DNA from 3 places in the Variovorax sp. SPNA7 genome. Region 2 is predicted to be linked to each of the others. Evidence: riboswitches for the same ligand, from Rfam matches in the RefSeq annotation. Region 2 holds a riboswitch; each other region holds the start of a gene.
What was found. A riboswitch is a leader RNA that binds a small molecule or an ion and turns the genes downstream of it on or off. The one in region 2 is predicted to bind glycine.

Region 1 (9,352 bases), 2.9 Mb from region 2:
TGCATGCCGTGAAGGTGCCGGTGATCGCGGCCGGCGGCATTGCCGATGCGAACGGCGTGGCCGCCGCCATGGCGCTGGGTGCCGCGGGCGTACAGGTGGGCACGGCCTACCTGCTGGCGTCCGAAGCCACCACCAGCGCCGTGCACCGCGCGGCACTGAAGAGCGATGCCGCGCGCCACACGGCGTTGACCAATCTCTTCACGGGCCGGCCCGCGCGCGGCATCGTCAACCGCGTGATGCGCGAACTGGGCCCGATCGGCCCGGCGGCGCCCGAGTTTCCGCTGGCCACCTCGGGCATTGCGCCGCTGCGCGCCAAGGCCGAGGCGCAGGGCAGCGGCGATTTTTCTCCGCTGTGGTCGGGACAGAACGCCACCGGCTGCCGCGAGCTGCCGGCCGCCGAGATCACGCGCGCATTGGCGCAAGGTTTTCAATCTCTTACGGCCTGACTTCATGACGCAACTCCACCTGCCTTTCAAGTTTCTCGAGCAGGCCGCGGGGCCGAACGTGCGCGAGCCCTGGCTGCTGGTGCTGATGCACGGCGTCGGCAGCAACGAGCAGGACCTGTTCGGCCTGGCGCGGCTCATGCCGCCGCAGTTCCACGTGCTGAGCCTGCGCGCGCCCTATGTGCTGTCGCCCGATGCCTATGCGTGGTTCGAGTTCCAGGTGCTGGCCGATGGCGAGCGGCGCATCAACGAGGCGCAGGAGCGCGAAAGCCGCTTCCTGGTGGGCGAGATGGTGGCCTCGGCGTCGCAGCAACTCGGCGTACCGCCCGAGCGCGTGGTGGTCGGCGGCTTCAGCCAGGGCGGCATCATGGCGCTGTCGCTGCTGCTGACACAGCCCGAGAAAGTGCGCGCCGCGATGGTGTGGCACGGCCGGCTGCTGCCGCAGGCGGCGGCGCACATCGCGGCGCCCGAGGCTTTCGAGGGCAAGGCGCTGTGGGTGAGCCACGGCAGCGCCGACAACGTGATTCCGCCAGGCGCTGCGCAGGCCACGCGCGAACTCGCACGCGGCCTGCCGCTGGCCTTGTCGGGCGCCGATTTTCCGGGCGGCCACGAGATCCGCCCGGCCGAGTTGCAGGGCGCGCTGGCTTGGCTGCAGTCGCTCGGTTCGGCGGCGGGCTCGTCCTAGCGGGCGAACTTTCTCGCCGCGGGCGCGTCACAGGGCGTTACGGGACGAAGCCGCGGCCGGGCGCCATCTGGTGCACCATAGCCGCTCGTCTCCCCTTGCAATCCTCGAAAAAGGAACCGCAGACATGTCCGACCGAGACATCCCCGAAATTCCCGACGCGCACGATTCGCGCGATGCGCCCGCGTACAGGCCGCGGCGCGAGACCTCGACCGGCACCATCATCGTCATCGTGCTGCTGGCGATCGCGGCCGGATTCCTCGGCTGGCGCTGGTACCAGCAGCAACAGCCGCTGCCGGTCGAACCGCCGGTGGCCGCCGCCCCGAACGACGGGATTGCGCCCGCACCGCCCCCCGCCCTGCCCGAATCCCCGGAACCGCAGAATCCCATCGACGCGATCGCGCTGCCCGAATCGGGCTTGCCCAAGGTCGCCGATTCCGATTCGCGCGTGATGAAGGCGCTCGTCGACCTGATGGGCAGCAAGAACGTGGCGGACTTCCTGCAGTTCGAAGGCATCGTGCGCCGCTTCGTGGCCACGGTCGACAACCTCGCGCGCGAACAGTCGCCCGCGAGCACCTGGCCGGTGCAGCCGACGAAGCAGCGCTTCACCACCCAGGGAAAGGGCGAGAAGGAGACCATTTCGCCCACCAATGCCGCGCGCTACAACCCCATCGTGATGGTGGCCGAGTCGATCGATCCGGCCAAGGCGGCCAAGGTGTATGCGTGGCTCTATCCGCTGTTCCAGCAGGCTTATGAAGAACTCGGCTATCCGGGGCGCTATTTCAACGACCGGCTCGTTGCCGTGATCGACCATCTGCTGCAGGCGCCCGAGCCCGCCGGCCCGGTGCCGGTGCGCCTCGTCGAGGTGAAGGGCAACGTGCCGTCGCAGCGGCCCTGGGTGCGCTACGAGTACGCCGATCCGCAGCTCGAATCGCTCTCGTCGGGCCAGAAGATCATGGTGCGCGTGGGGCTGGAGAACGAGCGCAAGCTCAAGGCCAGCCTGCGCGGCTTCCGCGAGCAGATCGCCACGGGCGAGCTGATGAAAAAGAAAGCGCAGCAGCAGCGCTGACCGGGTGCGCCGTGTAGGCGCGGGCCGATTGCATGCGGCCCGGATGCCGGGGATGATTCGCGGGATCCCAAGATTTCGAGGACACCCGTATGAACCTGATGAGCGTCGACCTCTACCAGAGTGCCACCGATCCCGAGAAATTCCTGGCGCTTCCCGCGGGCACCGACCCCGCCGAGCTCATGGGTCCGATGACCTTCGACCGCGATTTCGCGCATGTCAGGTGCTACAGGGAAGGCTTCGAATTCGATCCATCCGAAAGCTACGCGGGCGTCAACGCCGCAAAGATCGCCGCGGACATCCTCACCGTGAAGTGGGCGATGTACCGCCGCGAAGCCTGAGCGGCTTTTTTCAGGCCTCTTCGGTTTCCTTGTAGTCGCCCACCGGCACGCAGCTGCAGAACAGGTTGCGGTCGCCATAGACGTTGTCGACGCGGCCGATCGGCGGCCAGTACTTGGCCAGCTTGAGTTCGGCCAGCGGAAACGCGCCGAGTTCGCGCGAATAGGGATGCGGCCACTCCGTTCCGAGCAGGCTGGCCGCGGTGTGCGGCGCGTGCTTGAGCGGGTTGTCGTCCTTCGGCCAGACGCCTTCCTCGACACGGCGGATCTCGCCGCGGATCGCGATCATCGCGTCGATGAAGCGGTCGAGCTCGGCCAGTGGCTCGCTCTCGGTGGGTTCCACCATCAGCGTGCCGGGCACCGGGAAGCTCAGCGTGGGCGCATGGAAGCCGTAGTCGATCAGCCGCTTGGCCACGTCCTCGGCGGTGACGCCGCTGCTGTCCTTGAGCGGGCGCAGGTCGAGGATGCACTCGTGCGCGACGTGGCCATTGGGGCTCGCGTACAGCGTGGGGTAGTGGTCCTTGAGGCGCGCGCTGATGTAGTTGGCGCTCAGGATCGCGATTTCGGTCGCGGCCTGCAGGCCCTTGGCGCCCATCATGCGGCAATACATCCAGCTGATCGGCAGCACGGCCGCATTGCCGAGCGGCGCCGCCGAGACGGCGCCCACGCCGTTGGATGCCACGCCGGCCGTCGCATGGCCAGGCAGGTAGGGCACGAGGTCTTCCACCACGCACACGGGGCCCACGCCCGGGCCGCCGCCGCCGTGCGGAATGCAGAAGGTCTTGTGCAGGTTCAGGTGGCTCACGTCGCCGCCGAACTCGCCCGGTGCGGCCACGCCGACCAGCGCATTCATGTTGGCGCCATCGACGTACACGCGGCCGCCGTGCTCGTGCACCAGTTCGCAGAGCTCCTTCACCCGGGTTTCGAACACGCCGTGCGTGCTCGGGTAGGTGATCATCACGGCCGCGAGCTTGTCGCTGTGCTTCTCGCAGGCGCGCTTCAGGTCGTCCATGTCGACGTTGCCCTGCGCGTCGCAGGCCGTCACCACCACCTGCAGGCCCACCATCTGTGCGCTCGCGGGGTTGGTGCCGTGCGCCGACGAAGGAATGAGGCAGATGTTGCGGTGCCCCTGGCCGTTGGCCTCATGGAAGGAGCGGATGGCCAGCAGGCCCGCGTATTCGCCCTGCGAGCCCGCGTTGGGCTGCAGGCTGATGCCGGCGTAGCCGGTGGCTTCGCAGAGCCAGGCGCGCAACTGCGCGTCGAGCTGGGCGTAGCCCACCAGCTGCTCGGCCGGCGCAAAGGGATGGATGTTCGCGAACTCGGGCCAGGTGATCGGGATCATCTCGCTGGTCGCGTTGAGCTTCATGGTGCAGCTGCCGAGCGGGATCATGCTGCGGTCGAGCGCCAGGTCCTTGTCCGACAGGCTGCGGATGTAGCGCAGCATCGCGGTTTCGCTCTTGTGGGTGTTGAACACCGGGTGCGTGAGAAAGGCGCTGGTGCGGCGCAGGTCCTCGGGCAGGCGCGGCACTGCGTTGGCCAGGTCGTCGAAGCGCGGCATCGGCGTGCCGGTGGGCACGAACAGGGCCCAGAGCGTCTCGATGTCGGCGCGCGTGGTGGTCTCGTCGAGCGAAATGCCCAGGTGCTGCTGCAGCCGCTGGCGCAGGTTGACGCCGGCGGCCTGGGCGCGCTCGATGATCTTGGGCGTGTCGTCGCCGGTGCGGATGGTCAGCGAATCGAAGGCGGTGCCGTTGACCGGCTCGCGGCCCATCTGCGCGAGGCCTTGCGCGAGGATGGCCGTGAGCGCGGCCACGCGCTGCGCGATGCGCGTGAGGCCGTCGGGGCCGTGGTACACGGCGTACATGCTGGCCACCACGGCCGGCAGCACCTGCGCGGTGCAGATGTTGGAGGTCGCCTTCTCGCGGCGGATGTGCTGCTCGCGCGTCTGCAGTGCAAGGCGGTAGGCGGGCTGGCCGTGGGTGTCGACGCTCACGCCGACCAGGCGGCCCGGCAGCGAGCGCTTGAATTCGTCGCGGCAGGCCAGGTAGGCCGCGTGCGGGCCGCCGTTGCACATCGGCATGCCGAAGCGCTGCGTGGTGCCGCAGACGATGTCGGCGTCCCATTCGCCGGGCGGCGCGAGCAAGGTGAGCGCCAGCAGGTCGGCGGCCACGCAGAAGGCGGCGTCGCACTGGTGCGCATGGCCCGCGAGCGGACGCAGGTCGTGCACATGGCCGGTGGTGGCGGGGTACTGCGCAAGCACGCCGAAGAACTCGCCGCTCACCATCAGGTGCGGCAGCGTCTCGGAGACAGTGCTCACCTTCACCTCGATGCCCAGCGGCGCGGCGCGCGTCCTGATGACCTCGATGGTCTGCGGATGGCAGTCGCCCGACACCAGGAACACGTTGCTCTTGCTTTTCACGCTGCGCTTGGCGAGCGTCATCGCCTCGGCCGCCGCCGTGGCTTCGTCGAGCATCGAGGCATTGGCGATGGCCATGCCCGTGAGGTCGCACACCATGGTCTGGAAGTTGAGCAGGGCTTCCATGCGGCCCTGCGAAATCTCGGCCTGGTAGGGCGTGTAGGCCGTGTACCAGGCGGGGTTCTCGAGCACGTTGCGCAGGATGACGCCCGGCGTGTGCGTGCCGTAGTAGCCCTGGCCGATGAAGCTCCTGAAGACCTTGTTCTTTGCCGCGATCGCCTTCAGTTCGGCCAGCGCATCGGCCTCCGTCGCGGGCGCCGGCAGCCGCATCGGCTTGGCGCGGCGGATGGCCGCGGGCACGATGCCGTCGATGAGTTCGGCACGCGTTTCCGAGCCGATCACCGGCAGCATGCGCGCCTCGTCCGCCGCATCGATGCCGATGTGGCGGGCGAGAAACTCTTCGGCGTTCTCCAGTTGTTGCAAAGAGGGAAGGGCGGGAATCGGCATGGCGGGTGAAGGCTCGGGAATGAGGAAAAAGGCGGCTTGCGAATTCGGCGGATCAGGACTCGGCAGCGAACTTGTCGTAGCTGGCGGCGTCGAGCAGCGCGTCGAGCTGCGCGGGTTCGCTGAGCTTGACCTTGAAGAACCAGCCGGCGGCCAACGGGTCGGTGTTGGCGAGCGAGGGATCGGCGCGCAGGGCTTCGTTCACTTCGGTGATCTCGCCCGACACGGGCATGAACACATCGGCCGCGGCCTTGACCGATTCGACGACACCGGCCACCTCGCCCTGGGCAAAGCTCTTGCCGACTTCGGGCAGGTCGACAAAGACCACGTCGCCGAGCGCGTCCTGCGCATGCACGGTGATGCCGACGGTGGCTGCGCTGCCTTCGGCCGAGACCCATTCGTGGTCCTTGGTGTACTTGATGCTCATGGTGGAAAACTCCTCGTGGAAAAAAATGATGATCGGGGGCGCAGCGCCTAGCCGCGGTAGTAGCGGGTGGGCACGAAAGGCAGCGTCGAGACTTCCATCGGCACCGGCTTGCCGCGCACGATGGCCTGCACGCGCGTGCCGGGCTCGGAAAACGCGGTGGCCACGTAGCCCATGGCGATCGGGCGGTCGGCCGTCGGGCCGAGCAGGCCGCTCGTGACAAAGCCGATGTCCTTGCCTTCGAAGGATTGCAGCATGGTGCCGTCGCGCACCGGAATGCGTTCCAGCGCCACAAGGCCGACGCGCTTGCGCTTCAGCGTGTCGTGGTCGGTGTGGCCCGCGGCGCCGGCCGTGGCGGCGGCGAGCTGGGCCAGCACCCTGGCCGCGCCCGGAAAGCCGCCTTCGCGCGCGCCGCCCGTGCGGCGCACCTTCTGGATCGCCCAGTTGAGCGAGGCTTCGATTGGCGTGGTGGTGGTGTCGATGTCGTTGCCGTAGAGGCACAGCCCGGCTTCCAGCCGCAGCGAATTGCGCGCGCCCAGGCCGATGGGCTTGACCTCGGGCTGGGCCAGCAGGAGGCGGGCGAGGGCGTCGGCATTCTGGCCGGCCACCGAGATCTCGAAGCCGTCTTCGCCGGTGTAGCCGCTGCGCGTGGCAAAGGCCGGAATGCCGCCGATCTGCACCGCGCCGCCGGTCATGAAGACGAAGCGCTCGATGCCGGGCGACAGCCGCGCCAGCACCACGGCCGCCTGCGGCCCCTGCAGCGCGAGCAGCGCGTGGTCGGGCATGGGCTGCACATCGCAGCGTGCGCCGATCTTCTGCTGGATGTGGGCGATGTCCGCCACCTTGCAGGCGCCGTTCACGATCACGAAGATCGAGCCGTGGCCCTCGTTGAAGAACATCAGGTCGTCGAGGATGCCGCCCTGGTCGTTCAGCAGCAGGCCGTAGCGCTGCTTGCCGGGCGCGAGGTCGATCACGTCGACCGGCATCAGGGTTTCAAAGGCGGCCGCGGCGTCCGGGCAGACCAGGCGCAGCTGGCCCATGTGCGAGATGTCGAACAGACCGGCCGCGTCGCGCGTGTGCCTGTGCTCGGCCATGAGGCCGGCGGGGTATTGCACCGGCATCGAATAGCCCGCAAACGGCACCATGCGGGCGCCGAGCTCCACGTGCAGGTCGTACAGCGGGGTCTTCAGGAGTTGTTCGGCGGAAGAGGAGTCGGAGGAAGCAGCCACGGGGCACTCCAAAGGGGCAGACGAATTCCATGGCGCGAGCCATGGGCCACCCCTGCTGTCCGCTTTACCTGAGAGATTCGCCCCACGATCGGGGTTTGCTCCTTCGGTGGGCCGGTGCATGGTTTGGGATGCAGCGGCCTCTCTCCAGCAAGGAAGCGCCGGCATGCGCCAGCGCTGTGTCAGTCCTTTTGCCTGAGCGTTCGGGAAACCCCTGCGCCTTCGGCGGCCCCGGCTGGCGGGGCTCTCTCCTGACCATAGGAGTGTAGTGGATCGCGGCCGCCCGGTCTGCGGCTCAGTGCACGGTCTCGGCCGGCGGCAGCAGCCGGTCGATGCGCTCGCGCAGCGATTCGGCCCGCTCGGCGCCGGCGGCTTTCTCGACCTCGGTGAGCATCAGTGCGGCAATGGTCAGCATGGCGCCGCGGTCGCGCGCCTCGCGCAGGGCGTCGCGCATCTGCAGCGCGAACTTGGGGTCGCGGCGCACGAACATGCGCTCGCAGATGTCGAACAGGAACATGCGCGTGGTGGCCAGGGAGCGCTTGCCGTCGAAGTTGTCGGCCGAGGTGGCGAGCCGGATCGGGTCGGCCGCGGGTACCGGGGCGGGCGGCTGCGCCACGGCTTGCGCCGCCGTGGCAGCAAGCGCCTGCGCGTCCTGCAGATAGCCTTGGCGCATCAGCGCCTGGATCGCCTGCTCGGCTTCGGTGCGGCTGGCGAAAAGCGGGCTGAAATCGGTCAGCGAACGCCGGCCGTCGGCCATCAGCAGCAAGGCGCGCTCGCGCTGGCTCAGCGTGCGCTCGCGGCCTTGGAGTTCGTCGCGTGCCTTGTCGGTCTTGGTGGGAAACATGGCGCCACAGCTTTGGGGATCGAGGGCTGAAGCATCGTTGCAAGCGGTGACATCTTCATGAAACGTTTGCCTTACAGGGAAACCGCCGCACAAAAAAAAGCAGCCTGCGAACAGGCTGCCGTTTCTTCTTTTTCGCCTTGTTTCCGCTATTTGGCGTACGCCAGGTCGCGCAGCGCGAGCGATATCCACGGCACGTAGGTGATCACCATCAGGCAGGCCAGGATCACGAGCACGAAGGGCACCAGGTATTTCACGATCCGGTCGAGCGAGATGCGCGCCACCGTGCAGGCCGCGAACAGGTTCACGCCGAAAGGCGGGGTGATCATGCCGAGCGCCAGGTTCACCACCATGATCAGCCCGAAGTGCACCGGGTCGATGCCGAAGTGCACCGCCACCGGCGCAAGGATGGGCGCGAGCACGATGATGGCCGCGCTGGTCTCGATGAACATGCCGATGACGAACAGCGCCGCGTTCACGCCCAGCAGGAACATCGCGGGCGACTTCAGCACTTCCTGCAGCCAGTGGCCGATGGCGTCGGGCACCCCTGCACGCGTGATCAGGAACGCGAACAGGCCCGCGTTGGCGATGATGAACATGATCACCGCCGACGACAGCACCGACTTGCGCAGGATGACGTACAGGTCCGTGGGCTTGATCTCGCGGTAGATTCCCACGCCCACCACCAGCGCATAGAGCACCGCCACGGCCGAGGCTTCGGTGGGCGTGAAGATGCCGCCGTAGATGCCGCCCAGGATGATGACGGGCATCAGCAGCGCCCAGCCGGCCTGCCACGTCGCCTTGAAGAAAGGCATGCGGCCGTCGCCGTCGTTCTTGCCCCAGCCCTTCCACTTGCAGAAGGCCCAGACGAACAGCATCAGCGCCAGGCTGATCAGGATGCCCGGCCCGAAGCCCGCAATGAACAGCTCGCCGATCGACACCTCGGCGCTCACGCCGTAGAGGATCAGGGGAATGGAGGGCGGGATGATCACGCCGAGCTCGGCGCTCGTGGCCTGCAGCGCGGCCGCGTACGCGGTGGGATAGCCGTGCTTGATGAGCGCCGGAATCAGGATCGCGCCAATGGCGAAGGTGGTGGCCACCGACGAGCCCGACACCGCCGCGAAGATCATGCAGGTGAGCACGCAGGTCATCGGCAGGCCGCCCTGCACGCCGCCCACGATGCTCTTGGCAAACTCGACCAGCCGCCGCGAGATGCCGCCGGTTTCCATCAGGTTGCCGGCCAGGATGAAGAACGGAATCGCGGCCAGCGGAAACTTGTTGATCGAATTGAACATCTCCTTCACGGAGATCAGCATGTTGACGTTGGCCACCTGGATACCCAGGATCGAGGCCAGGCCGATCGATACGGCCACCGAAACCGACAGTGCAAAACACAGCACCATCGTTGCAACCAT
Region 2 (9,352 bases):
GGCTGCTCTACATCACCGACCACTATGCGTCGGACGCGCAGGACATCCTCGACCACCTGAGCGCCGAACTGCCCGAGGTCACCGACTGGTCCGGCACGGTCGGCATCGGCGTCTCGGCCAACAACGCCGAATATTTCGACGAGCCCGGCCTCAGCCTGATGCTCTGCGCGCTGCCGAGCGACCAGTACCGCGTGTTTTCCGGCGTGGCGCCGCTGGGCAATTCGGAAATGAGCGGCTTCGAGGCCCACACGGCGCTGGTGCACGCGGACCCCGCCACGCCCGACCTGACCGAACTCATCGGCGAGATGGCGGGCCGCACCGACACCGGCTACCTGTTCGGCGGGCTGTCGTCAGGGCGCGGCGGCGCGCTGCAGTTCGCGGTCGGCGGCAACGGCAACATCCGCGGCCATGGGGCCGCGGGCGGCGTGTTCTCGGGCGGCTTGTCGGGCGTGGTGTTCGGCGAGGGCGTGCGGCTGGTGTCGCGCGTCACCCAGGGCTGCCAGCCGCTGCGCTCGGGCGCGGGGCGCGAGCGCGAGATCACCGAGGCCGATGGCAACCTGCTGCTCAAGCTCGACGGCGAACCTGCGCTCGACGTGCTGCTGGCCGACCTGCAGGTGACGCTCGAGCGGCCGCAGGAAGCCATCGACGCCGTGCGCGCCACCCTGGTGGGCCTTGCCGATGCGGGCAGCGACGGCATCCGCCGCACCGGCGACCTGGGGGCCGATGTGCTGGTGCGCCACATCATCGGCCTGGACCCCACGCGCCGCGGCATCGCGATTGCCGATGTGGCCGAGGCCGGCATGCGCCTGACCTTCTGCCGCCGCAATGCGCAGGCCGCGCGCGCCGACCTGATGCGCATCTGCGCCGAGATCCGCGAAGAGCTCGAGCCCGAGGAGCAGACGCTGGCCACCGCGCGCGCCGTCGCAGCGGGGGAGGCCGAGGCGGCGCCGCATCCGGCGCGCCGCATCGCGGGCGCCGTGTACGTGAGCTGCTCGGGACGCGGCGGGCCGCACTTCGGCGCGCCGGGCGCCGAACTGCAGATCGTGCGGCACGCGCTGGGCGACGTGCCGCTGGTCGGCTTCTTTGCCGCGGGCGAGATCGCGCGCCACCACCTGTACGGCTACACCGGCGTGCTGACGGTGTTCACCAGCAAGGACTGAGCCTCGCCCTCTGGCATTCAGGCCGGCTGCAGTACGCGCGCCGCCGGCGCAGGCATGCCGGTGAACGCAAAGTCGACCTCGGGCGCGAGTCCGCTCACGATGCGTGCAATCGACTTGCCCGATCCGCAGGCGTGCGTCCAGCCGAGCGTGCCATGGCCGGTGTTGAGGAACAGGTTCGGCAGTTTCGTCTTGCCGATCAGCGGCACGTTGCTTGGCGTCGCGGGGCGCAGGCCGGTCCAGAACTGGGCCTGCGTGGTGTCGCCGGCGCCCGGAAAGAGCTCCTCGACGCGCCGCACGATCGCCTCGCAGCGCACGCGGTTCAGGTCGCGGTCGTAGCCGTTGAGCTCGGCCGTGCCGGCAATGCGCAGGCGGTCGCCGGAAGCCGAGGTGTAGCGCGAGAACACGAGCTTGAACTCGTCGTCGGTCAGCGAGACCTGGTGCGCCCTGGACGCGTCCTTCACCGGCAGCGTCACCGAATAGCCCTTGGCCGGATAGATCGGCAGCCGGATGCCCAGCGGCGCGGCAACGATCGGGCTCAGCGAACCCATCGCGAGCACGAAGGCGTCGCTGCGGATGCGCTGGAAGCGGCCTTCGCTGTCGGTGGCTTCGACGTGGTCGATGCTGCCGCCGGCCTCGCGCAGCGCGGTCACCGTGTGGCTCATGAGGAACTTCACGCCGGCCGCGGCCGCGCGCTTCGCCAGCTCGCGTGCAAAAAGATTCGCGTCGCCGGACTCGTCCTCCGCCGTGTAGGTGGCACCCGCCAGCTTCGGGCGGATGTGGGCGAGGGCGGGCTCGATCTTCACGGCCTCGTCGGCAGAGATCACCTGGCGTTCGCAGCCGAGTGCGCGCATCTGCTCGGCGGGCTTGAGGGCGCCGTCGAACTCCTTCTGCGTCGTATAGAAGTGCAGGATGCCCTGCGTGCGCTGGTCGTATTGCAGGCCGGCGTCGGCGCGCAGCTGCTGCAGCACCTCGCGGCTGTAGGTGCCCAGGCGAACGATCTGCTCGATGTTGTGCCGGGTGCGCGCCGGCGTGCATTCGCGCAGGAACTGCAGGCCCCAGAGCCACTGGCGCATGTCGGCGCGGATGCGAAACAGCAGCGGGGCGTCTTCCTTGCCCAGCCATTGCAGCACCTTGAGCGGTGCGCTCGGATTGGCCCAGGGCTCGGCATGGCTGACGGAGATCTGCCCGCCGTTGGCAAAGCTTGTTTCGGCGGCCGGCGTGGCCTGCCGGTCGATCACGGTCACTTCGTGGCCGAGTTGCTGGAGATAGTAAGCAGAAGTCACGCCGAGCAGGCCGGCGCCAAGAACGATCACACGCATTTCAAGTACCTTTGAAGATTGGCACTCGAACGGCGGACTTGGTGTGCTACTGATTCAATAGCGAGCAACCGGACGAACGCCGTCCAAGTTGCCGCTCCCCCTGTCCTTGGTACCTGAGAGATTCACCTGTTGCACCTTGCAACGGGTTTGCTCCTTCGGTGCATCACGCGAGGTGATGGCTCTCCAGACGGCTTGTCAGTTGATGCAGTACATGCCACGACACTCTTTGAAAGAACTTCAAGGAATCTGTGGGCTGACCTGAGCGTTTATGGGAGTTTGCGCCTTCGGTGGAGTAGTAATAAGTACTACTCACTCTCCTGCAGTGAAACGATTGTAGGCGGGGACCGCAAAGCCGCCAACCATGAATTTTGACAATTCGGACCAATGGGATAATTGTCATTGATTCGAAACTTCGGGGAGACTCATGATCCTGGTAACCGGCGGCGCGGGCTTCATCGGCGCCAACTTCGTACTCGACTGGCTGGCGCAGAGCGACGAGCCTGTCGTGAACCTCGACAAGCTGACCTATGCCGGCAACCTCGAGACGCTCGCGTCTCTCAAAGGCGACCCGCGGCACCTCTTCGTGCAGGGCGACATCGGCGACAGCGCGCTGGTTGACCGCCTCTTGGCCGAGCACAAGCCGCGCGCCATCGTGAACTTTGCCGCGGAATCGCACGTCGACCGCTCCATCCACGGCCCCGAGGACTTCGTGCAGACCAACGTGCTGGGCACCTTCCGCCTGCTCGAGTCCGTGCGCGGCCACTGGAGCGCGCTGGCGGCCGAGCAGAAAGCCGCCTTCCGCTTCCTGCACGTGTCCACCGACGAGGTCTACGGCTCCCTCTCCAAGACCGACCCCGCCTTCACCGAAGAGCACAAGTACGAGCCCAACAGCCCCTACTCGGCCAGCAAGGCCGCCAGCGACCACCTCGTGCGCGCCTGGCACCACACCTACGGCCTGCCGGTCGTCACCACCAACTGCTCCAACAACTACGGGCCCTTCCACTTCCCCGAGAAGCTCATCCCGCTGATGATCGTCAACGCCCTGGCCGGCAAGCCCCTGCCCGTGTACGGCGACGGCATGCAGGTGCGCGACTGGCTCTACGTGAAGGACCACTGCAGCGCCATCCGCCGCGTGCTCGAAGCCGGCCGCCTCGGCGAGACCTACAACGTCGGCGGCTGGAACGAGAAGCCCAACATTGAGATCGTCAACACCGTCTGCGCCCTGCTCGACGAACTTCGCCCGCGTGCCGACGGCCAGCCCTACAAGGCGCAGATCAGCTACGTCACCGATCGCCCCGGCCACGACCGGCGCTACGCCATCGATGCGCGCAAGCTCGAGCGCGAACTCGGCTGGAAGCCCGCCGAAACCTTCGACAGCGGCATCCGCAAGACCGTCGAGTGGTACCTGGCCAACGCCGAATGGGTGCGCAACGTGCAAAGCGGCGCCTACCGCGAATGGGTCGAGAAGCAATACGACGCCGCACCCGCGGCCAAGGCTGCGGCATGAAGCTGCTGCTGCTGGGCAAGGGCGGCCAGGTCGGCTGGGAGCTGCAGCGCAGCCTCGCGCCGCTGGGCGAGCTGGTCGCGCTCGACTTCGACAGCACCGACTTCCACGCCGACTTCAGCCGTCCCGAGCAGCTGGCCGACACCGTGCGCAAGGTGCGCCCCGACGTCATCGTCAATGCCGCGGCCCACACCGCCGTCGACAAGGCCGAGAGCGAGCCCGAGTTCGCCCGCACCCTCAACGCCACCTCGCCCGGCGTGGTGGCCGAGGCCGCGCAGCAGATCGGCGCGCTCATGGTGCACTACTCCACCGACTACGTCTTCGACGGCAGCGGCAGCACGCCGTGGAAAGAAGACGACGCCACCGGCCCGCTCAGCGTGTACGGCCGCACCAAGCTCGAAGGCGAGCAACTGGTGGCGAAGCACTGCGCGAAGCACCTGATCCTGCGCACCAGCTGGGTCTATGCCGCGCGCGGCGGCAACTTTGCCAAGACCATGCTGCGCATCGCCAAGGAGCGCGACCGCCTGACCGTCATCGACGACCAGTTCGGCGCCCCCACCGGCGCTGAGCTGCTGGCCGACGTCACGGCGCACGCCATCCGCGCCACCTTGCAGGACCCGGCCAAGGCCGGCCTGTACCACGCGGTGGCCGGCGGCGAGACCACCTGGCATGGCTATGCGCGCTTCGTGATCGAGCAGGCGAAAGCGGCTGGCGTGGAACTCAAGGCCGGACCGGAAGCCGTCGAGCCCGTGCCCACCAGCGCCTTCCCCACCCCCGCGACGCGCCCGGCCAACTCGCGCCTGGACACGCGCAAGCTGCAGGCCGCCTTCGGCTTGGTGCTGCCGCACTGGCAGCAGGGCGTGGCCCGCATGCTGCGCGAGACCCTTTGACAGACGGCAGCACAAGCGACCCACGCAAGCAAGAAGCGGAGAACAACACCATGACCACGAAGACCACGCAACGCAAAGGCATCATCTTGGCCGGCGGCTCCGGCACCCGGCTGCACCCCGCCACGCTCGCGCTCAGCAAGCAGCTGCTGCCGGTGTACGACAAGCCGATGATCTATTACCCGCTGAGCACGCTGATGCTCGGCGGCATGCGCGACATCCTGATCATCAGCACGCCGCAGGACACGCCGCGCTTCCAGCAGCTGCTGGGCGACGGCAGCCAGTGGGGCATCAACCTGCAGTACGCGGTGCAGCCCAGCCCCGATGGCCTCGCGCAGGCCTTCATCATCGGTGACAAGTTCGTGGGAAATTCTCCGAGCGCGCTGGTGCTGGGCGACAACATCTTCTATGGCCATGACTTCGCGCACCTGCTGGCCGATGCCGATTCGAAGCCCTCCGGTGCCACCGTGTTCGCCTACCACGTGCACGACCCCGAGCGCTACGGCGTGGTGGCCTTCGACGACAAGGGCAAGGCCAGCAGCATCGAGGAGAAGCCGCTCAAACCCAAGAGCAGCTATGCCGTCACGGGCCTGTACTTCTACGACAACCAGGTGGTGGAGATCGCCAAGGCCGTGAAGCCCAGCGCGCGCGGCGAGCTGGAGATCACGGCCGTGAACCAGGCCTACCTCGACCGCGACCAGCTCAGCGTGCAGATCATGCAGCGCGGCTATGCCTGGCTGGACACCGGCACGCACGAGAGCCTGCTGGAGGCCGGCCAGTTCATCGCCACGCTGGAGCACCGGCAGGGCCTGAAGATCGCCTGCCCCGAAGAGATCGCGTGGCGCCACGGTTTCATCGACCGCGAGCAGCTGGCCAGATTGGCCGCGCCGCTGCAGAAGAACGGCTACGGCAAGTACCTGAACCACCTGCTGGCCGAGGAGGTGCGCTCGTGAAGGCCACACCCACCGCCATTCCCGAGGTGCTGATCATCGAACCGAAGGTCTTCGGCGATGCGCGCGGCTTCTTCTACGAGAGCTTCAACGGCAAGGCCTTCGACGAGGCGGTCGGGCGGCATGTGGAGTTCGTGCAGGACAACCATTCGCGCTCGGCCAAGGGCGTGCTGCGCGGCCTGCACTACCAGATCCAGCAACCGCAGGGCAAGCTGGTGCGCGTGGTGCGCGGCGCGGTGTTCGATGTGGCGGTGGATATCCGCAAGTCGTCGCCGACGTTTGGAAAATGGGTGGGGGTGGAACTCAGCGAGGACAACCACAGGCAGCTGTGGGTGCCTGAGGGGTTTGCGCATGGGTTTCTGGTGCTCAGCGAGACGGCGGAGTTTCTGTACAAGACGACGGACTACTATGCGCCGGCGCATGAGCGCAGTATCGTGTGGAACGATGCGACGATCGGTATCGAATGGCCGGATGCCGGCATGGGCCCCGTGCTGTCCGCGAAAGACGAACTCGGTGTTTCATTGAATCAAGCTGAAACCTTCGACTAAAAGACAGGCGAAGATCTGTTGCCCATCTATGGATACGGCGCCAGCACGAGCGCCAGAGTGAGGAACTGAATGTCGATCGAAGGGCTGCAAGAAGCTTCAAAATTGCCTGTGACAAACACGGGTGCCACACGCCAAAGGGTCAGTGGCGTCGTCATCGCCTACAACCGGGTTGATCTGATAGGTACCTGCCTCAGGGCACTGTCGTTTGTCGACGAACTCTTGGTAATTGACAAGTCGTCAACAGATGGAACCGCGGAGCTTGCGGCTCAGTTTGCGGACCGCGTGATCGTCGTGCCCTGGTCGCCTGTGGTTGAGGAAACCAGGGCGTTTGCGGTCGCGACCTGCAAGCACGACTGGATCGTCTGCATGGACGATGATGAATGTCTGAGCGTCGAGGCCGTTCGCTTCATCGAGCGCGAACTCATATCTCCCCGCGCGTCTGTCTACTTGTTGCCGCAACGGCACTACATCATGGGCCAGCACGACGAGCGTGCCTACTATTGGCCTGAATTCCAGCCCCGGTTTTTCTCAAGAAAGGCAGTAACCTTCCTTGAGACGGTGCATGGCGGTATGAAGTACGACGAGGCGACGGCCTATGTCGTTCCCTACGAGGACGGTACCTGCATCCATCACCTGTCGCACAAGAACGTAGAGCAGTGGATCGAGAAGGCCAACCGCTACACATCGAGGCCGGACCGCGTGCGAGTCCCGCATGCAGGTGATGATGTCGTGGCGTTCTCGCACGAGAATATCAACCGCTATGTCTCCGTTACCAAGTCGAGTGAACCAGGAGGCTATCCACGCGCTGTGGCCGTGTTGCGCGCGCTGTACGACATCCTCGATCGCCTCAAGACGTGGGAAGAAGAGGAGGGTGTCGACGGTGATGCGGCATTTCAGGCGATTTGCCGCCAGCTCGATGCAGCGTATGCCCGCGAACTCCCACTTCGAAAAGTTGCGGCACCGCAGATCGATACCTCGCAATTGGTAGCGTCGGCAGTACCGCCAACTAAAGCGCCCGAGCGCAATGCGGTCATCAGCGATGACGCGTCGCTCGAGACATTGCGTCGCGCAATCGAAGCATTGCGCGAGTCGTTGCGCCACGTGCGCGCAGCAGCAGAGGTCGAACGACGGGGCGCCGCCGCGGCACTTGCGTACGAGCGCCATTTGTTGGCGGAGAGCAGCGAGCAACTTGTGGCGCAGGAAACCAAGCTGCAAGAGGAGGCACGAGCGAACGCAACTCTGCATGAAGCGCAGATACTGCAGGCATCCAGAGACCTCAGACTCGCGCGTAGCGAACTTCAGGTCCAGCACGACCAGGCTCTCGTACTTCGACAGCAGATTGCAGCGGTGCAAGCGGAAGCGGATCAGCTGAGAGCTGACGCTGCAAGCGCGCGCCAGCAATTGCATGCGGTCTATGCCTCTGTCAGCTGGCGGCTCACCAGCCCGATGCGCGGCATTGCCTCGCGTCACCCCAGGGCGGTGGCTGGGCTGCGTGGGTTCCTCAGGCGGCATCCGAAGCTAAGGCGAGCGGCGGTGGGAGCCGTCAAAGCCGGATGGCGACTTATCACGCTTCGTCAAGGAAACACGCCAGTATCGCCGGCGCCGGCGCCGCTGTCCGAAGGCGAACTGTTGCCCGCATTGGCTCCGAGTACGGACGTCGAGAGGCGCTTTGATGTACAGCGCCTCGATGTTCCTTCGGTCGCACGCACTCCTGCTTCGAAACGCCGCGTGCTTTGCGTCAGCCACGTGATGCCTTACCCCCCTCGTGCTGGCAACGAGTATCGAATTCACCAACTGCTTACGTGGCTGTCGAGCGCTGGCTACAGTCCGCTGGTCGTGATCTGTCCGCTCCCGCACGAGGTGCCTTCCGATAAGCAGATCGCAGCGGCCGCCTCGGTCTATCCGAATTTCGTCGTGTGCGGGCGCGACGGCGTGATCCATCACAACCTCGACAAAGATTCACCGCTCCTCGAGGGACTTCATGGTGGAGTAGCCCGCGACTTCGCTGCGACGCTTGGCGAGCAAGTGCCTGCGACTAAACGCGAACGGGACTTGCTGAGTACCATGCGCGCCTTCTGTCCGAACGTATTGATCGAACTGCTGATGAAGCTCGATGCAAATTGGAGTCCGGACATTCTTCTGGCCGAGTACGTGTTCATGACGCGCGCTTTTGCCGTGATGCGGCCTGAGCTATTGAAGGTGATCGACACCCACGATGTGTTTTCGACCAAGGCGCGCAAAGTGCAGCAGTACGGCGTGTCCGATGGACTCGCACTGAGCGATGCCGAGGAAGCCGCTTTGCTCAAGCGGGCTCAGCTGCTGATAGGAATTCAGCCCGAAGAAACCCGTGATCTCATGCGGCTTGCCCCAGGATGCAACGTGGTAAACGTGGGCGTCGATTTCCCGGTGAATACGAATGCTGTGGTACCACCACCTCAGCCGATTGTTCTGTTGGTGGCCTCTAGCAATCCAATGAACGTCAAGGGGACGAAGGACTTCCTGAGCTTTTCATGGCCGATCATCCGCAAGGGAAGGAGTGATGCCGAACTGCACATCGTCGGCGACGTGGGCCGATCGATTGCTATCGTTCCCGATGGTGTGAAAGTGCTCGGCCGGCTCGACGACTTGAACGCTGCATATGCGAGTGCCACTGTTGTCATCAACCCAACTGTGGCCGGCACGGGCCTGAAGATCAAGACAGTCGAGGCAATTTGTCAATTGCGGCCGGTGGTTGCATTCCCCGCTGGAGTTGATGGCATCAGTGCCGCGGCGAAGCCGCTGCTCCACGTGGCCTCGGACTGGTTCCTCTTCGCCCAACACGTCTTGCGTGTCCTCTCGGAACGGCCAGACGCCGAGATGCTCGCCGGACTTGGCATCACACTCGCCCGCGAATTTTCGCCCGAAGTTGTCTATGCGGAGCTTGCCGGTGCACTTGATGAATTCTGAATCGATGACGACCTCCGCCGGATCTTTGATTGTCGGGC
Region 3 (9,352 bases), 670 kb from region 2:
GCCGAGCGGCACGAAGGCTTCGTCCGACGCGTGCTTCAGCAGGTCGAGCATCAGGCCCGACAGTTCCACCTTGGCGGGCCGGATCGAATGGCGCGCGGTTGTCGGCACGGGCAGGGCGGGCGGGGCCTTGGCAACGTAGTAGCCCGACTGCGGCCGCACTTCGAGAATGCCGCGGTCTTCGAGCAGGCGGTAGGCCTGCACCGCGGTGCTCAGGCTGGTGCGCTGCAGCGTGCTGATCTCGCGCAGCGACGGCGCCCGCGCGCCCGGCTTCAGGGTGCCGCGGCCGGCCAGCGCGGCCACGAAATCGGCGACTTCTTCATAGCGGAACCGGGGAGATTGCGACACGGATCACTCCTGCTGGCGTGGATGGCACTGCATGCAACTGTACTGCACCTAATTTCAGGAAAGTGTGGCTGTTATCGTCGGCCACGAAACTGCAACATTGGTGTTATCTACAGCAACGGATCAAGCGGCAGTTCATGGCACGGTTTCCCGACAACGAAATCATTTCCCTCGTCAGCAAGGCGCCGCGCTTCGATCTTGCCGAAAGCGTGGGGCCGAGCGTGCGGCTGTCGGAGCTGGTCGACATGGCCTTCGGCGACGATGCCGACTTTTCGCTGGACTACGGCACCGCGGCCGGCAGCCCCGCCCTGCGCCAGGAAATCGCGAACGAACATGGCGTCGATGCCGACGACGTGGTGGTTACGGTCGGCGGTGCCCACGCACTGTTCCTCATCGCCTTCACGCTGTGCCAGGCGGGTGACGAAGCCGTCGTGGCCGAGCCGGTGTTCCCGTTGGCGCGCAACGCGCTGGCCGCCGTCGGCGCCACCACGCGCGCGCTGCCGCTGAGCTTCGACACCGGCTACCGCATCGACCTGGATGCGCTGCGCAAGCTGCTCTCCCCGAAGACCAAGCTGCTGAGCCTGGCCTCGCCGCAGAACCCGTCGGGCGTCGCGATTCCGGCGCAGACCCTGCGCGAGATCGTGGCGATGCTGGCCGAACATGCGCCGAACGCCTGGCTCGTGATCGACGAGACCTACCGCGAGGCAGCCTATGGCGACGATGCCGCGGCGCCGGGAGCCGCCGGGCTGGGCGACAGGGTGATCTCGGTGTCCTCGCTGTCCAAGTGCCACGGCTCGGCGGGCCTGCGCATCGGCTGGGCCATCACGCGCGACGCGGCGCTGCGCCAGGCGCTGGTCACGGCGAAGTTCAGCACGGTGATCTCCTGCTCGCCGGTCGACGAGGCGCTAGCGCTGGCCGTGTTCAGGCAGCGCGACCGGATCATCGGCGAGCGGCGCAAGCTCCTCGCGCAAAACCTGCAACTCACAGAGAACTGGGTGTCGCGCCATGCCAGCCACATCGAGTGGGTGCGCCCGGATGCCGGGGCGCTGTGCTGCATGCGGCTCAGGCGCGAGCTCTTCGATGCCGCGGCCGTCGAGCGCTTCTATGCCGCGCTGGCCAGGTACAGCACCCGCGTCGCGCCCGGCCCGTGGTTCGGCGACGACCCGCTGGTGTTCAGGCTGGGATTCGGCTTGCCGACGCTCACGCAACTGGCGATTGCGCTGGAGTGCGTGTCGGTGGCGCTGATGGAGGCTGCGAAGGCCGGTGCCTAGGGGCGGTCAATACGGCGGCGCCTTGCGCGCCCGCTGCGCGCGCGCCGCCTCGGTCCACCATGCCAGGTCGTCCGCGAACCTTCCGAAGGAGCGATCGAGCGATTCGCCCGCGCTGCCGGTGGGCTTGCCGCTGGCATCGAGCGTCTGCGAGATGGGGCCGACCGCCAATGTGCTCGACACGACGACCATGCCCATCTCCGATAGGACCGAATGCCACACGGTGCCCGAGCGCACGCCGGAGAACCGGCCGGCCGAATAGCTCGCAATGGCGGCGGGGCGCCAGAACCATTCCTCGAGGAAGTGGTCGGTCAGGTTCTTCAGGCCGGGCTGCGGGCCCCAGTTGTATTCGCCGGCCACGAAGACGAAGGCATCCGCGCCGCGTATCTTCTGCGCCAGCGCTTCCATCGCCGCGGGCGCGGTGCCTTCGGGGTATTCCTTGTACATGCGGTCGAGCATCGGCAGGCCGACGGCCTTGGCGTCGATCAACTCGGCCTCGGCACCTCGCGCGTTGAGGCCCGCCACCAGGTAGTCCGCCAGGCGAATGCCCATGCGGTCCGAGCGGTACGAGCCATAGAACACCAGGATCCTGTCAGCCATCTTTTGCTCCGTTCGAGGCCAAGATGGCCGTGGGGCGAAGGCTACAACATCGGCCCGCCCGCACCGCAATTGGTTGCAGCATCCTGTGGGCGGGCTGGCTACCATGCCGGTCCATGAACCCGTTGCCCATTCTTCGCACTGCCGCCTTGCCGATGTTCGTCCTGCTGCTTGCGGGGCATGCGGGCGCCGCGCCGTCGGCACAACTCTTCGATGCGGTGAAGAAACCGGAATCGCTGGATGCGGACTGGCGCGCGCGCTTGTGTGCGCTGCTGCCGCAGCCCTGCGATCCGCAGGCGCTGGGCCTGTACCGGCCGCGCGGCGCCGCAGCGGGCGACTATGCGGTGTTCTCGAGCGAGCCGCTGGCCATGGCGCGCATCAAGCGCGTCGCCGCCGGCACGTGGCAGCTGAACCGCCTGCATGACTTCAGCGGCTATGCGGCCGCACTGATGAAGAAGGCGGCCACTCCCGGCATGGCGGATTCGCGCATCTCCCTCGCGCCGGCGCTCTATCCGCTGGCCGAAGGGCGGTGGGCCGCGGCCGTGCTCCAGACGGTGTCGGAGATGTACTCGGGCGGCGGCGCTTCGTTCAGCAAGGCCGACTTCGTGCCGGTCGAGGACGCGAGCCGGGCCGTGTACGAAGGCATTCCTTTTTCGTGCTCGAAGATGGTCCGCGCCTGCTTCAGCGAAAGGGAATACAAGCAGTCGAAGCACTGCCACGACGAGAGCAGCGGCAGCCTTCGCATCAGCTACGGCGAAGCTGCGAGCCCGGGCGAAGCCTACAGCTGGCAGTACACATGGCTGCAGAGCGAATGGCCGCAGAACACGCCCGCCAGCGACACCACCACCACACGCCTTCACTTCACCGCCAGGACCACCGAAAGGGCGAGCTTCTGCGGCGGGCCGCAGTAGCGCAAGCGTTCGAGTGGCACGCATTCTGCTTGGAAGAATGCATCCAGGAGAAATGCCGGCTCGATGCTTCGAGTTAGTGCATTACCGAAGGCGACAGCCCATAACGCTCAGGTCCCAAGACTGGATATCTCGATCAACGCTGGAGAGCGCTGCCCGGAGCCCTGAATAGAAAAGGCCTCCGAGGGCAGCCGCCGAAGGGGCAAGCCATGCGCGATGAGCGTGCATGGTGAATCTCTCAGGCCAAAGGACAGCAGGGGCATCTCGCGCAATGCGCGGGGTGGCCTTTGCGCGCTTCCGGAGCCTTCTTCTTCATGACTCTTGTTCGAGCGCCTCGCGCGATTTTTCCTCTTCTTCTTCCACCGGGGCGGCCGCGCTGGCACGCCTGATCCGAAGTCCCGTTCCTCACGATTTTTTCAACCGGAGAACCGAAGATGCTGTCGAAAAGAAACCTGAAAGCCGTTGTCGCGGGTGCCATGCTGGCCGCTGCATTCGCAACCACCAGCGCGTTCGCGCAGGATGCGGCCAAGGTGCTGCGCCTGGTGCCGCAATCCGACCTCAAGATCCTCGACCCGATCTGGACCACCGCCTTCGTCACGCGCAACCACGGCTATGCCGTGTACGACACGCTCTTCGGCGTGGACGAGCAGGGCAAGGTCAAGCCGCAGATGGTCGACAAGTACACCACCAGCGCCGATGGCAGGACGTGGACCTTCACGCTGCGCAAGAGCCTCGAATTCCATGACGGCAAGCCGGTCACTTCGGAAGACGTGCTGGCGTCGCTCAAGCGCTGGGGCCAGCGCGACGGGCTGGGCCAGAAGATGTATGCCGCGCTCGACAAGGCCGAGGCGGTCGACGCCAGCAGCTTCAGGCTGGTGTTCAAGGACGGCTTCGGCATGGTGCTCGATGCACTGAGCAAGCCTTCGTCGAACCCGCCGTTCATCATGCCGGCGCGCGTGGCCGCCACGCCGTCCGACAAGCAGATCGACGACGCCACCGGTTCGGGCCCCTACATCTTCAAGAAGGAGGAGTACCGCCCCGGCGAGAAGGTGGTCTACCTGAAGAACACCAGGTACGTGCCGCGCACCGAGGCGCCTTCAGGCACCGCGGGCGGCAAGAACGTGTACGTCGACCGCATGGAATGGATCATCCTGAAGGACGCGCAGACACAGGCCAATGCGCTCGCGAACGGCGAGGTCGACATGATCGAATGGCTGCCGCCGGAGCAGTACACGGCGCTCAAGAACAACGCTGCCATCACGGTCGACAACCCGATCCCGAAGGGCTCGTTCGCGCTGCACCTGAACCACGTCATTCCGCCCTTCGACAATCCGAAGATCGCGCAGGCCGCCATCATGGCCATCAACCAGGAGGCGCTGATGCGCGCCCAGATGGTGCACAAGGAGCTCTACAACAGCTGCGCCTCGGTCTACCCGTGCGGCACGGCGTTCTCCAGCGACAAGACCAGCTACTTCACCGGCAAGCCGCAGTTCGAGAAAGCCAAGGCGCTGCTCAAGGAAGCGGGCTATGACGGCAAGCCGGTCGTGCTCATGTATCCGGCCGACTTTGCGCTGCTCAACAAGTTTCCGCCGGTGATGGCGCAGCTGCTGAAGCAGGCCGGCTTCAACGTCGACATGCAGTCGATGGACTGGCCCACGCTGGTCACGCGCCGCGCGCGGAAGGATCCCGTCGACAAGGGCGGCTGGAACCTCTTCATCACCGGCTGGGGCATTGCCGACAACATGAACCCGATGTTCTATGCGCCGCTCACGGGCAACGGCGAGAAGGGCTGGTTCGGCTGGGCCACCGATGACAAGCTCGAGCAGCTGAAGTCCGACTTCCTGGCGACGGCCGACGAGCCGAAGCGCAAGGACCTGGCCACGGCCATCCAGCAACGCGTGTACGACACCGGCATCTACGCACCCATCGGCGAATACAAGCCGCTCACGGCCTACCGCAAGGGCGTGGTGAGCGGCGTGGTGCGCTCGCCGGTCAATGTGTTCTGGAACATCAAGAAGAGCTGAGCGCGCTCGTTCGCCAAACCCATGCTGATCTTTCTTGCGCGCCGCATCCTGTCGACCGTGCCGGTGCTCGTCATCGTCGCGCTGATCGTGTTCCTGATGCTCCGGCTGGCGCCCGGCGATCCGGCCGCCGCCATCGTGGGCGACAGCGGCACCAGCGAGAACATCGCCAAGGTGCGGGGCCAGCTTGGGCTGAACGATTCGCTGCCCACGCAGTTCGTGCGCTGGAGCGGGCAATTGCTGCAGGGCAACCTGGGCGAGTCCTACTTCATGAAGAAGACGGTGGTGGAGCTCATCGGGCAGCGCATCGAACCGACGGTGTCGCTTGCGGCGGTGACGCTGGTGGTCACCATCCTGATCGCGGTGCCGCTGGGCGTGGTGGCTGCCTGGCGCCATGGCGGCTGGCTCGACCGCATGCTCATGGGTTTCTCGGTCATGGGTTTTTCGGTGCCGGCCTTCGTGATCGGCTACGTGCTCATCTGGATCTTCGCGCTGCACCTGCAACTGCTGCCGGTGCAGGGCTACTCGCGGATCGGCCAGGGGCCATGGCTCTGGATCAAGCACCTGATCCTGCCGTCGATCACGCTGTCGATCATCTACGTGGCGCTGATTGCCCGCGTCACGCGCGCGGCCGTGGCCGAGGCCATGACCGAAGACTACATCCGCACCGCGCGCGCCAAGGGCATGTCGGAGACGCGGGTGCTGATACGGCATGCGCTGGCCAATGCGGCGATCCCGATCGTCACGGTGATCGGCATCGGCATTGCGCTGCTGATCGGCGGCGTGGTCGTCACCGAAACCGTGTTCGCGATTCCGGGCCTCGGGCAGCTCACGGTCGATGCGGTGCTGTCGCGCGACTTTCCGCTGATACAGGGCATCACGCTGTTCTTTTCCGTCGTCTACGTGCTCATCAACCTGCTGATCGACCTGAGCTACCTGGTGTTCGATCCCCGCATCCGCTATTGAGGCGCAAGAAGAAAACACGATGACCGATTCGCTCGCCCCTCCGATGATTCCTGTCGAAGCCGTCGCCGAGGCGCTGCCGCCGCCCCGGCGGCGCTCGCTGCTCAAGCGCATCCTGGCCGACTGGTCGGTGCGCGTGGGCGGCGGCGTGCTTGTGCTGCTGGTGCTCGTGTCGCTGGCGGCGCCATGGCTCGGCACCATCGACCCCACGGCCATCGACCCCGGCAGCGGCAACCTCATGCCGGGCACGCGCGGCGAGTTCAACAGCCTCGCGGGCGACACCTTCGAGCACCTGTTCGTCATGGGCACCGACAGCCTGGGGCGCGACATCTGGAGCCGCACGCTCTACGGCGCGCGCGTTTCGCTGACCGTGGGCGTGGCGGTGGCTGCGCTGGCGGTGGTGTTCGGCATGCTCGTCGGCCTGCTGGGCGGCTACTTCCGCCGGCTCGACAGCGCCATCATGCGGCTGATGGACGGCGTGATGGCCATCCCCGGCATCCTGTTCGCGATCAGCCTGGTGGCGCTGTTCGGCGGCAAGCTGCTCACCGTGGTGGTGGCCATTGCGGTGCCCGAGATCCCGCGCGTGGCGCGCCTCGTGCGCTCGGTGGTGCTCACGGTGCGCGAGGAGCCTTATGTGGAAGCCGCCATTGCGCTCGACACGCCGACATGGAAGATCCTCGTGCGCCACATCCTGCCGAATGCGATTGCGCCGCTGATCATCCAGGCGACCTATGTGTGCGCCTCGGCCATCCTGGTGGAGGCCATCCTGTCGTTTCTCGGCGTAGGGCTGCCGGCCGACATGGCGACCTGGGGCAACATCATGGCCGAGGGCAGGGCGCAGTTCAACCAGTTCCCGCACAACGTGCTGTTCCCCGGCATCTTCCTGGCGCTGACGGTGCTCGCGGTGAATATCCTCGGCGACGGGCTGCGCGACACGCTCGACCCCAAGTTCAACAAGCGCGGAGGCTGAACATGGCGCAGGCACCTGTTCTTTCCGTTCGCGACCTCGCCATTGCACTGCCGCGCGGCGGCGACCGGCCGCATGCGGTCGACAAGGTTTCCTTCGACGTGCCGCCCGGCAAGATCGTCTGCCTGCTCGGCGAGTCGGGTTCGGGCAAGTCGGTCATCGCCAATGCGGTGATGGGGCTGCTGCCTTCGGGCCTCGTGCCGGTGCGCGGCGCCATCGAACTGCAGGGCGAGAACCTGCTGGCCGCAACGTCTTCCCGCCTGCGCCAGCTGCGCGGGCCGTCGATGGCCATGGTGTTCCAGGAACCGATGACCGCGCTCAACCCGGTGATGACCTGCGGCGCGCAGGTCGACGAGATGCTCGCGCAGCATGTGCAGATGGGCGCGGCCGAGCGGCGCGCAAAGATCATCGCCATCATGGAGCGCGTGCGGCTGCCCGAGCCCGAGCGCATCTACGCTTCCTATCCGCACCAGCTGTCGGGCGGGCAGCGCCAGCGCATCGTGATCGCGATGGCGCTCATCCTGAAGCCCGTGCTGCTGATCTGCGACGAGCCGACCACCGCGCTCGACGTGACCACGCAGGCCGAGATACTGCGGCTCATCCTCGAGCTGCAGACCGAGAACGGCACCGCCGTGCTCTTCATCACGCACGACTTCGGCGTGGTGGCCGAGATCGCCGACGAAGTGGTGGTGCTGGAGCTGGGCGCCATGATCGAGAAAGGCGGCAAGATGGCGGTGCTCACGGCGCCACGCGAGCCCTACACGAAGATGCTGCTCGACGCGGTGCCCGAGCTTTCGCCGCCCCGGCGCCCGCCGGTGCCCGACGCCTATCCGCTGCTCAATGCGGTGAACATCTGCAAGACCTATGTCACGGGCAGCTGGCCCGGCAAGCGCCGCACGGTGGATGCGGCGCGCAATGTGTCGCTCGAAGTGCGGCCCGGCGAAACCGTGGGCATCGTCGGCGAGTCGGGCTCGGGCAAGTCGACGGTGGCGCGCTGCATCGCGCGGCTGATCGACCCGAGCTCGGGCGACATCTTTGCCGATGGCCGCTCGGTCGCGCATGCCAGGGGCCGCGCGCTGTCGCCGTTCCGGCGCACGGTGCAGGTGATTTTCCAGGACCCGTACCGCTCGCTGAATCCGCGCCAGACGGTGGGCGCCTCGATCATCGAGGGGCCGGTCAACTTCGGCATGCCGCACGACCAGGCCTGGGCGCGCGCCGAAGAACTGATGCGGCTGGTGCGCCTGTCGCCCGATGCGCTGCGCCGCTACCCCAGCGAGTTCTCGGGCGGGCAGCGCCAGCGCATCTCGATTGCGCGCGCGCTGGCCTGCGACCCCAAGGTGCTGATTGCCGACGAGGCCGTGTCGGCGCTCGACGTCTCGGTGCAGGCGCAGATCCTTCGCCTGCTCGACGAGATCCAGCAGCGGCTGAAGATCGGCATTCTCTTCATCACGCACGACCTGCGCGTGGCCAGCCAGATCTGCGACAGCGTGCTGGTCATGAGCCAGGGCGAGATCGTGGAGCGCGGTTCGGTGCGCGACGTGTTCTTCGCCCCCCGCCACGACTACACGCGCAAACTGCTGGCTGCGGCGCCCGGACGCGACTTTGCCTTTGCGCGCAGCTGAAACCCCTTCATTCCCACGATCAAGAAAAAGGATTCCATGAAAGTCTTCATCGCCGGTTTCCAGCACGAGACCAACACCTTCGCGCCGAGCAAGGCGGACTGGGCTGCGTTCCATGCGGGTTCGACCTTCCCGCCGTACCGGCGCGGCGCCGCGATCGTCGAGGCCTACGCAGGCAGGAACATTCCCGTGGGCGGCTTCATCGACGCGGCGCGCGAGAAGGGCTGGTCGCTGGTGCCGTCGGCCTGGGCCGGCGCCACGCCCTCGGCCCATGTGACCGAAGACGCGTTCGAGCGCATCTCGGCCGCCATCACCGAAGACCTGGCTGCCGCGCTGGCGAACGGCGGCATCGACGCCGTCTATCTCGACCTGCACGGCGCGGCCGTGACCGAGCACCTCGAAGACCCCGAGGGCGAGCTGATCGCGCGCATCCGCATGCTCGTGGGGCCCGGCGTGCCGATCGTCGCGAGCCTGGACCTGCACGGCAACATCACGGGCCGGATGCTGGCCGAGGCCGACGCGCTGGCCACCTACCGCACCTATCCGCACGTCGACATGGCCGACACGGGCCGGCTCGCCGCCAGGCTGCTGGAACGCCGCATCGCGCGCGGTTCGCGCGAGCCGCTGCATGCGCGGCGCCTCGGCTTCTTGCTGCCGCTCAACGTGC

Region 1: linked by a shared signal. The riboswitch ahead of gcvT (glycine cleavage system aminomethyltransferase GcvT) and the one ahead of RZE77_RS03450 (D-amino acid dehydrogenase) in region 2 are both predicted to bind glycine.
Region 3: linked by a shared signal. The riboswitch ahead of RZE77_RS06580 (ABC transporter substrate-binding protein) and the one ahead of RZE77_RS03450 (D-amino acid dehydrogenase) in region 2 are both predicted to bind glycine.

Annotation. Positions count from the first base shown of each region.
Region 1 covers NZ_CP138513.1:3,691,663-3,701,014, reverse strand. Annotated here, with positions in the region: gene RZE77_RS17360 (NAD(P)H-dependent flavin oxidoreductase) at 1-446, shown strand, start outside; gene RZE77_RS17355 (alpha/beta hydrolase) at 451-1,128, shown strand; gene RZE77_RS17350 (DUF3014 domain-containing protein) at 1,253-2,194, shown strand; gene RZE77_RS17345 (hypothetical protein) at 2,284-2,532, shown strand; gene gcvP (aminomethyl-transferring glycine dehydrogenase) at 2,543-5,449, opposite strand; gene gcvH (glycine cleavage system protein GcvH) at 5,502-5,873, opposite strand; gene gcvT (glycine cleavage system aminomethyltransferase GcvT) at 5,921-7,099, opposite strand; glycine riboswitch at 7,145-7,257, opposite strand; glycine riboswitch at 7,270-7,360, opposite strand; gene RZE77_RS17325 (hypothetical protein) at 7,392-7,940, opposite strand; gene RZE77_RS17320 (TRAP transporter large permease) at 8,087-9,352, opposite strand, start outside.
Region 2 covers NZ_CP138513.1:765,514-774,865, forward strand. Annotated here, with positions in the region: gene RZE77_RS03445 (FIST signal transduction protein) at 1-1,160, shown strand, start outside; gene RZE77_RS03450 (D-amino acid dehydrogenase) at 1,178-2,479, opposite strand; glycine riboswitch at 2,570-2,676, opposite strand; glycine riboswitch at 2,728-2,797, opposite strand; gene rfbB (dTDP-glucose 4,6-dehydratase) at 2,904-3,986, shown strand; gene rfbD (dTDP-4-dehydrorhamnose reductase) at 3,983-4,873, shown strand; gene rfbA (glucose-1-phosphate thymidylyltransferase RfbA) at 4,924-5,823, shown strand; gene rfbC (dTDP-4-dehydrorhamnose 3,5-epimerase) at 5,820-6,368, shown strand; gene RZE77_RS03475 (glycosyltransferase) at 6,438-9,314, shown strand; gene RZE77_RS03480 (glycosyltransferase) at 9,319-9,352, shown strand, end outside.
Region 3 covers NZ_CP138513.1:1,438,248-1,447,599, forward strand. Annotated here, with positions in the region: gene RZE77_RS06560 (aminotransferase-like domain-containing protein) at 1-345, opposite strand, end outside; gene RZE77_RS06565 (pyridoxal phosphate-dependent aminotransferase) at 480-1,613, shown strand; gene RZE77_RS06570 (NADPH-dependent FMN reductase) at 1,620-2,210, opposite strand; gene RZE77_RS06575 (hypothetical protein) at 2,324-3,118, shown strand; glycine riboswitch at 3,248-3,379, shown strand; gene RZE77_RS06580 (ABC transporter substrate-binding protein) at 3,550-5,139, shown strand; gene RZE77_RS06585 (ABC transporter permease) at 5,161-6,102, shown strand; gene RZE77_RS06590 (ABC transporter permease) at 6,122-7,069, shown strand; gene RZE77_RS06595 (ABC transporter ATP-binding protein) at 7,072-8,688, shown strand; gene RZE77_RS06600 (M81 family metallopeptidase) at 8,725-9,352, shown strand, end outside.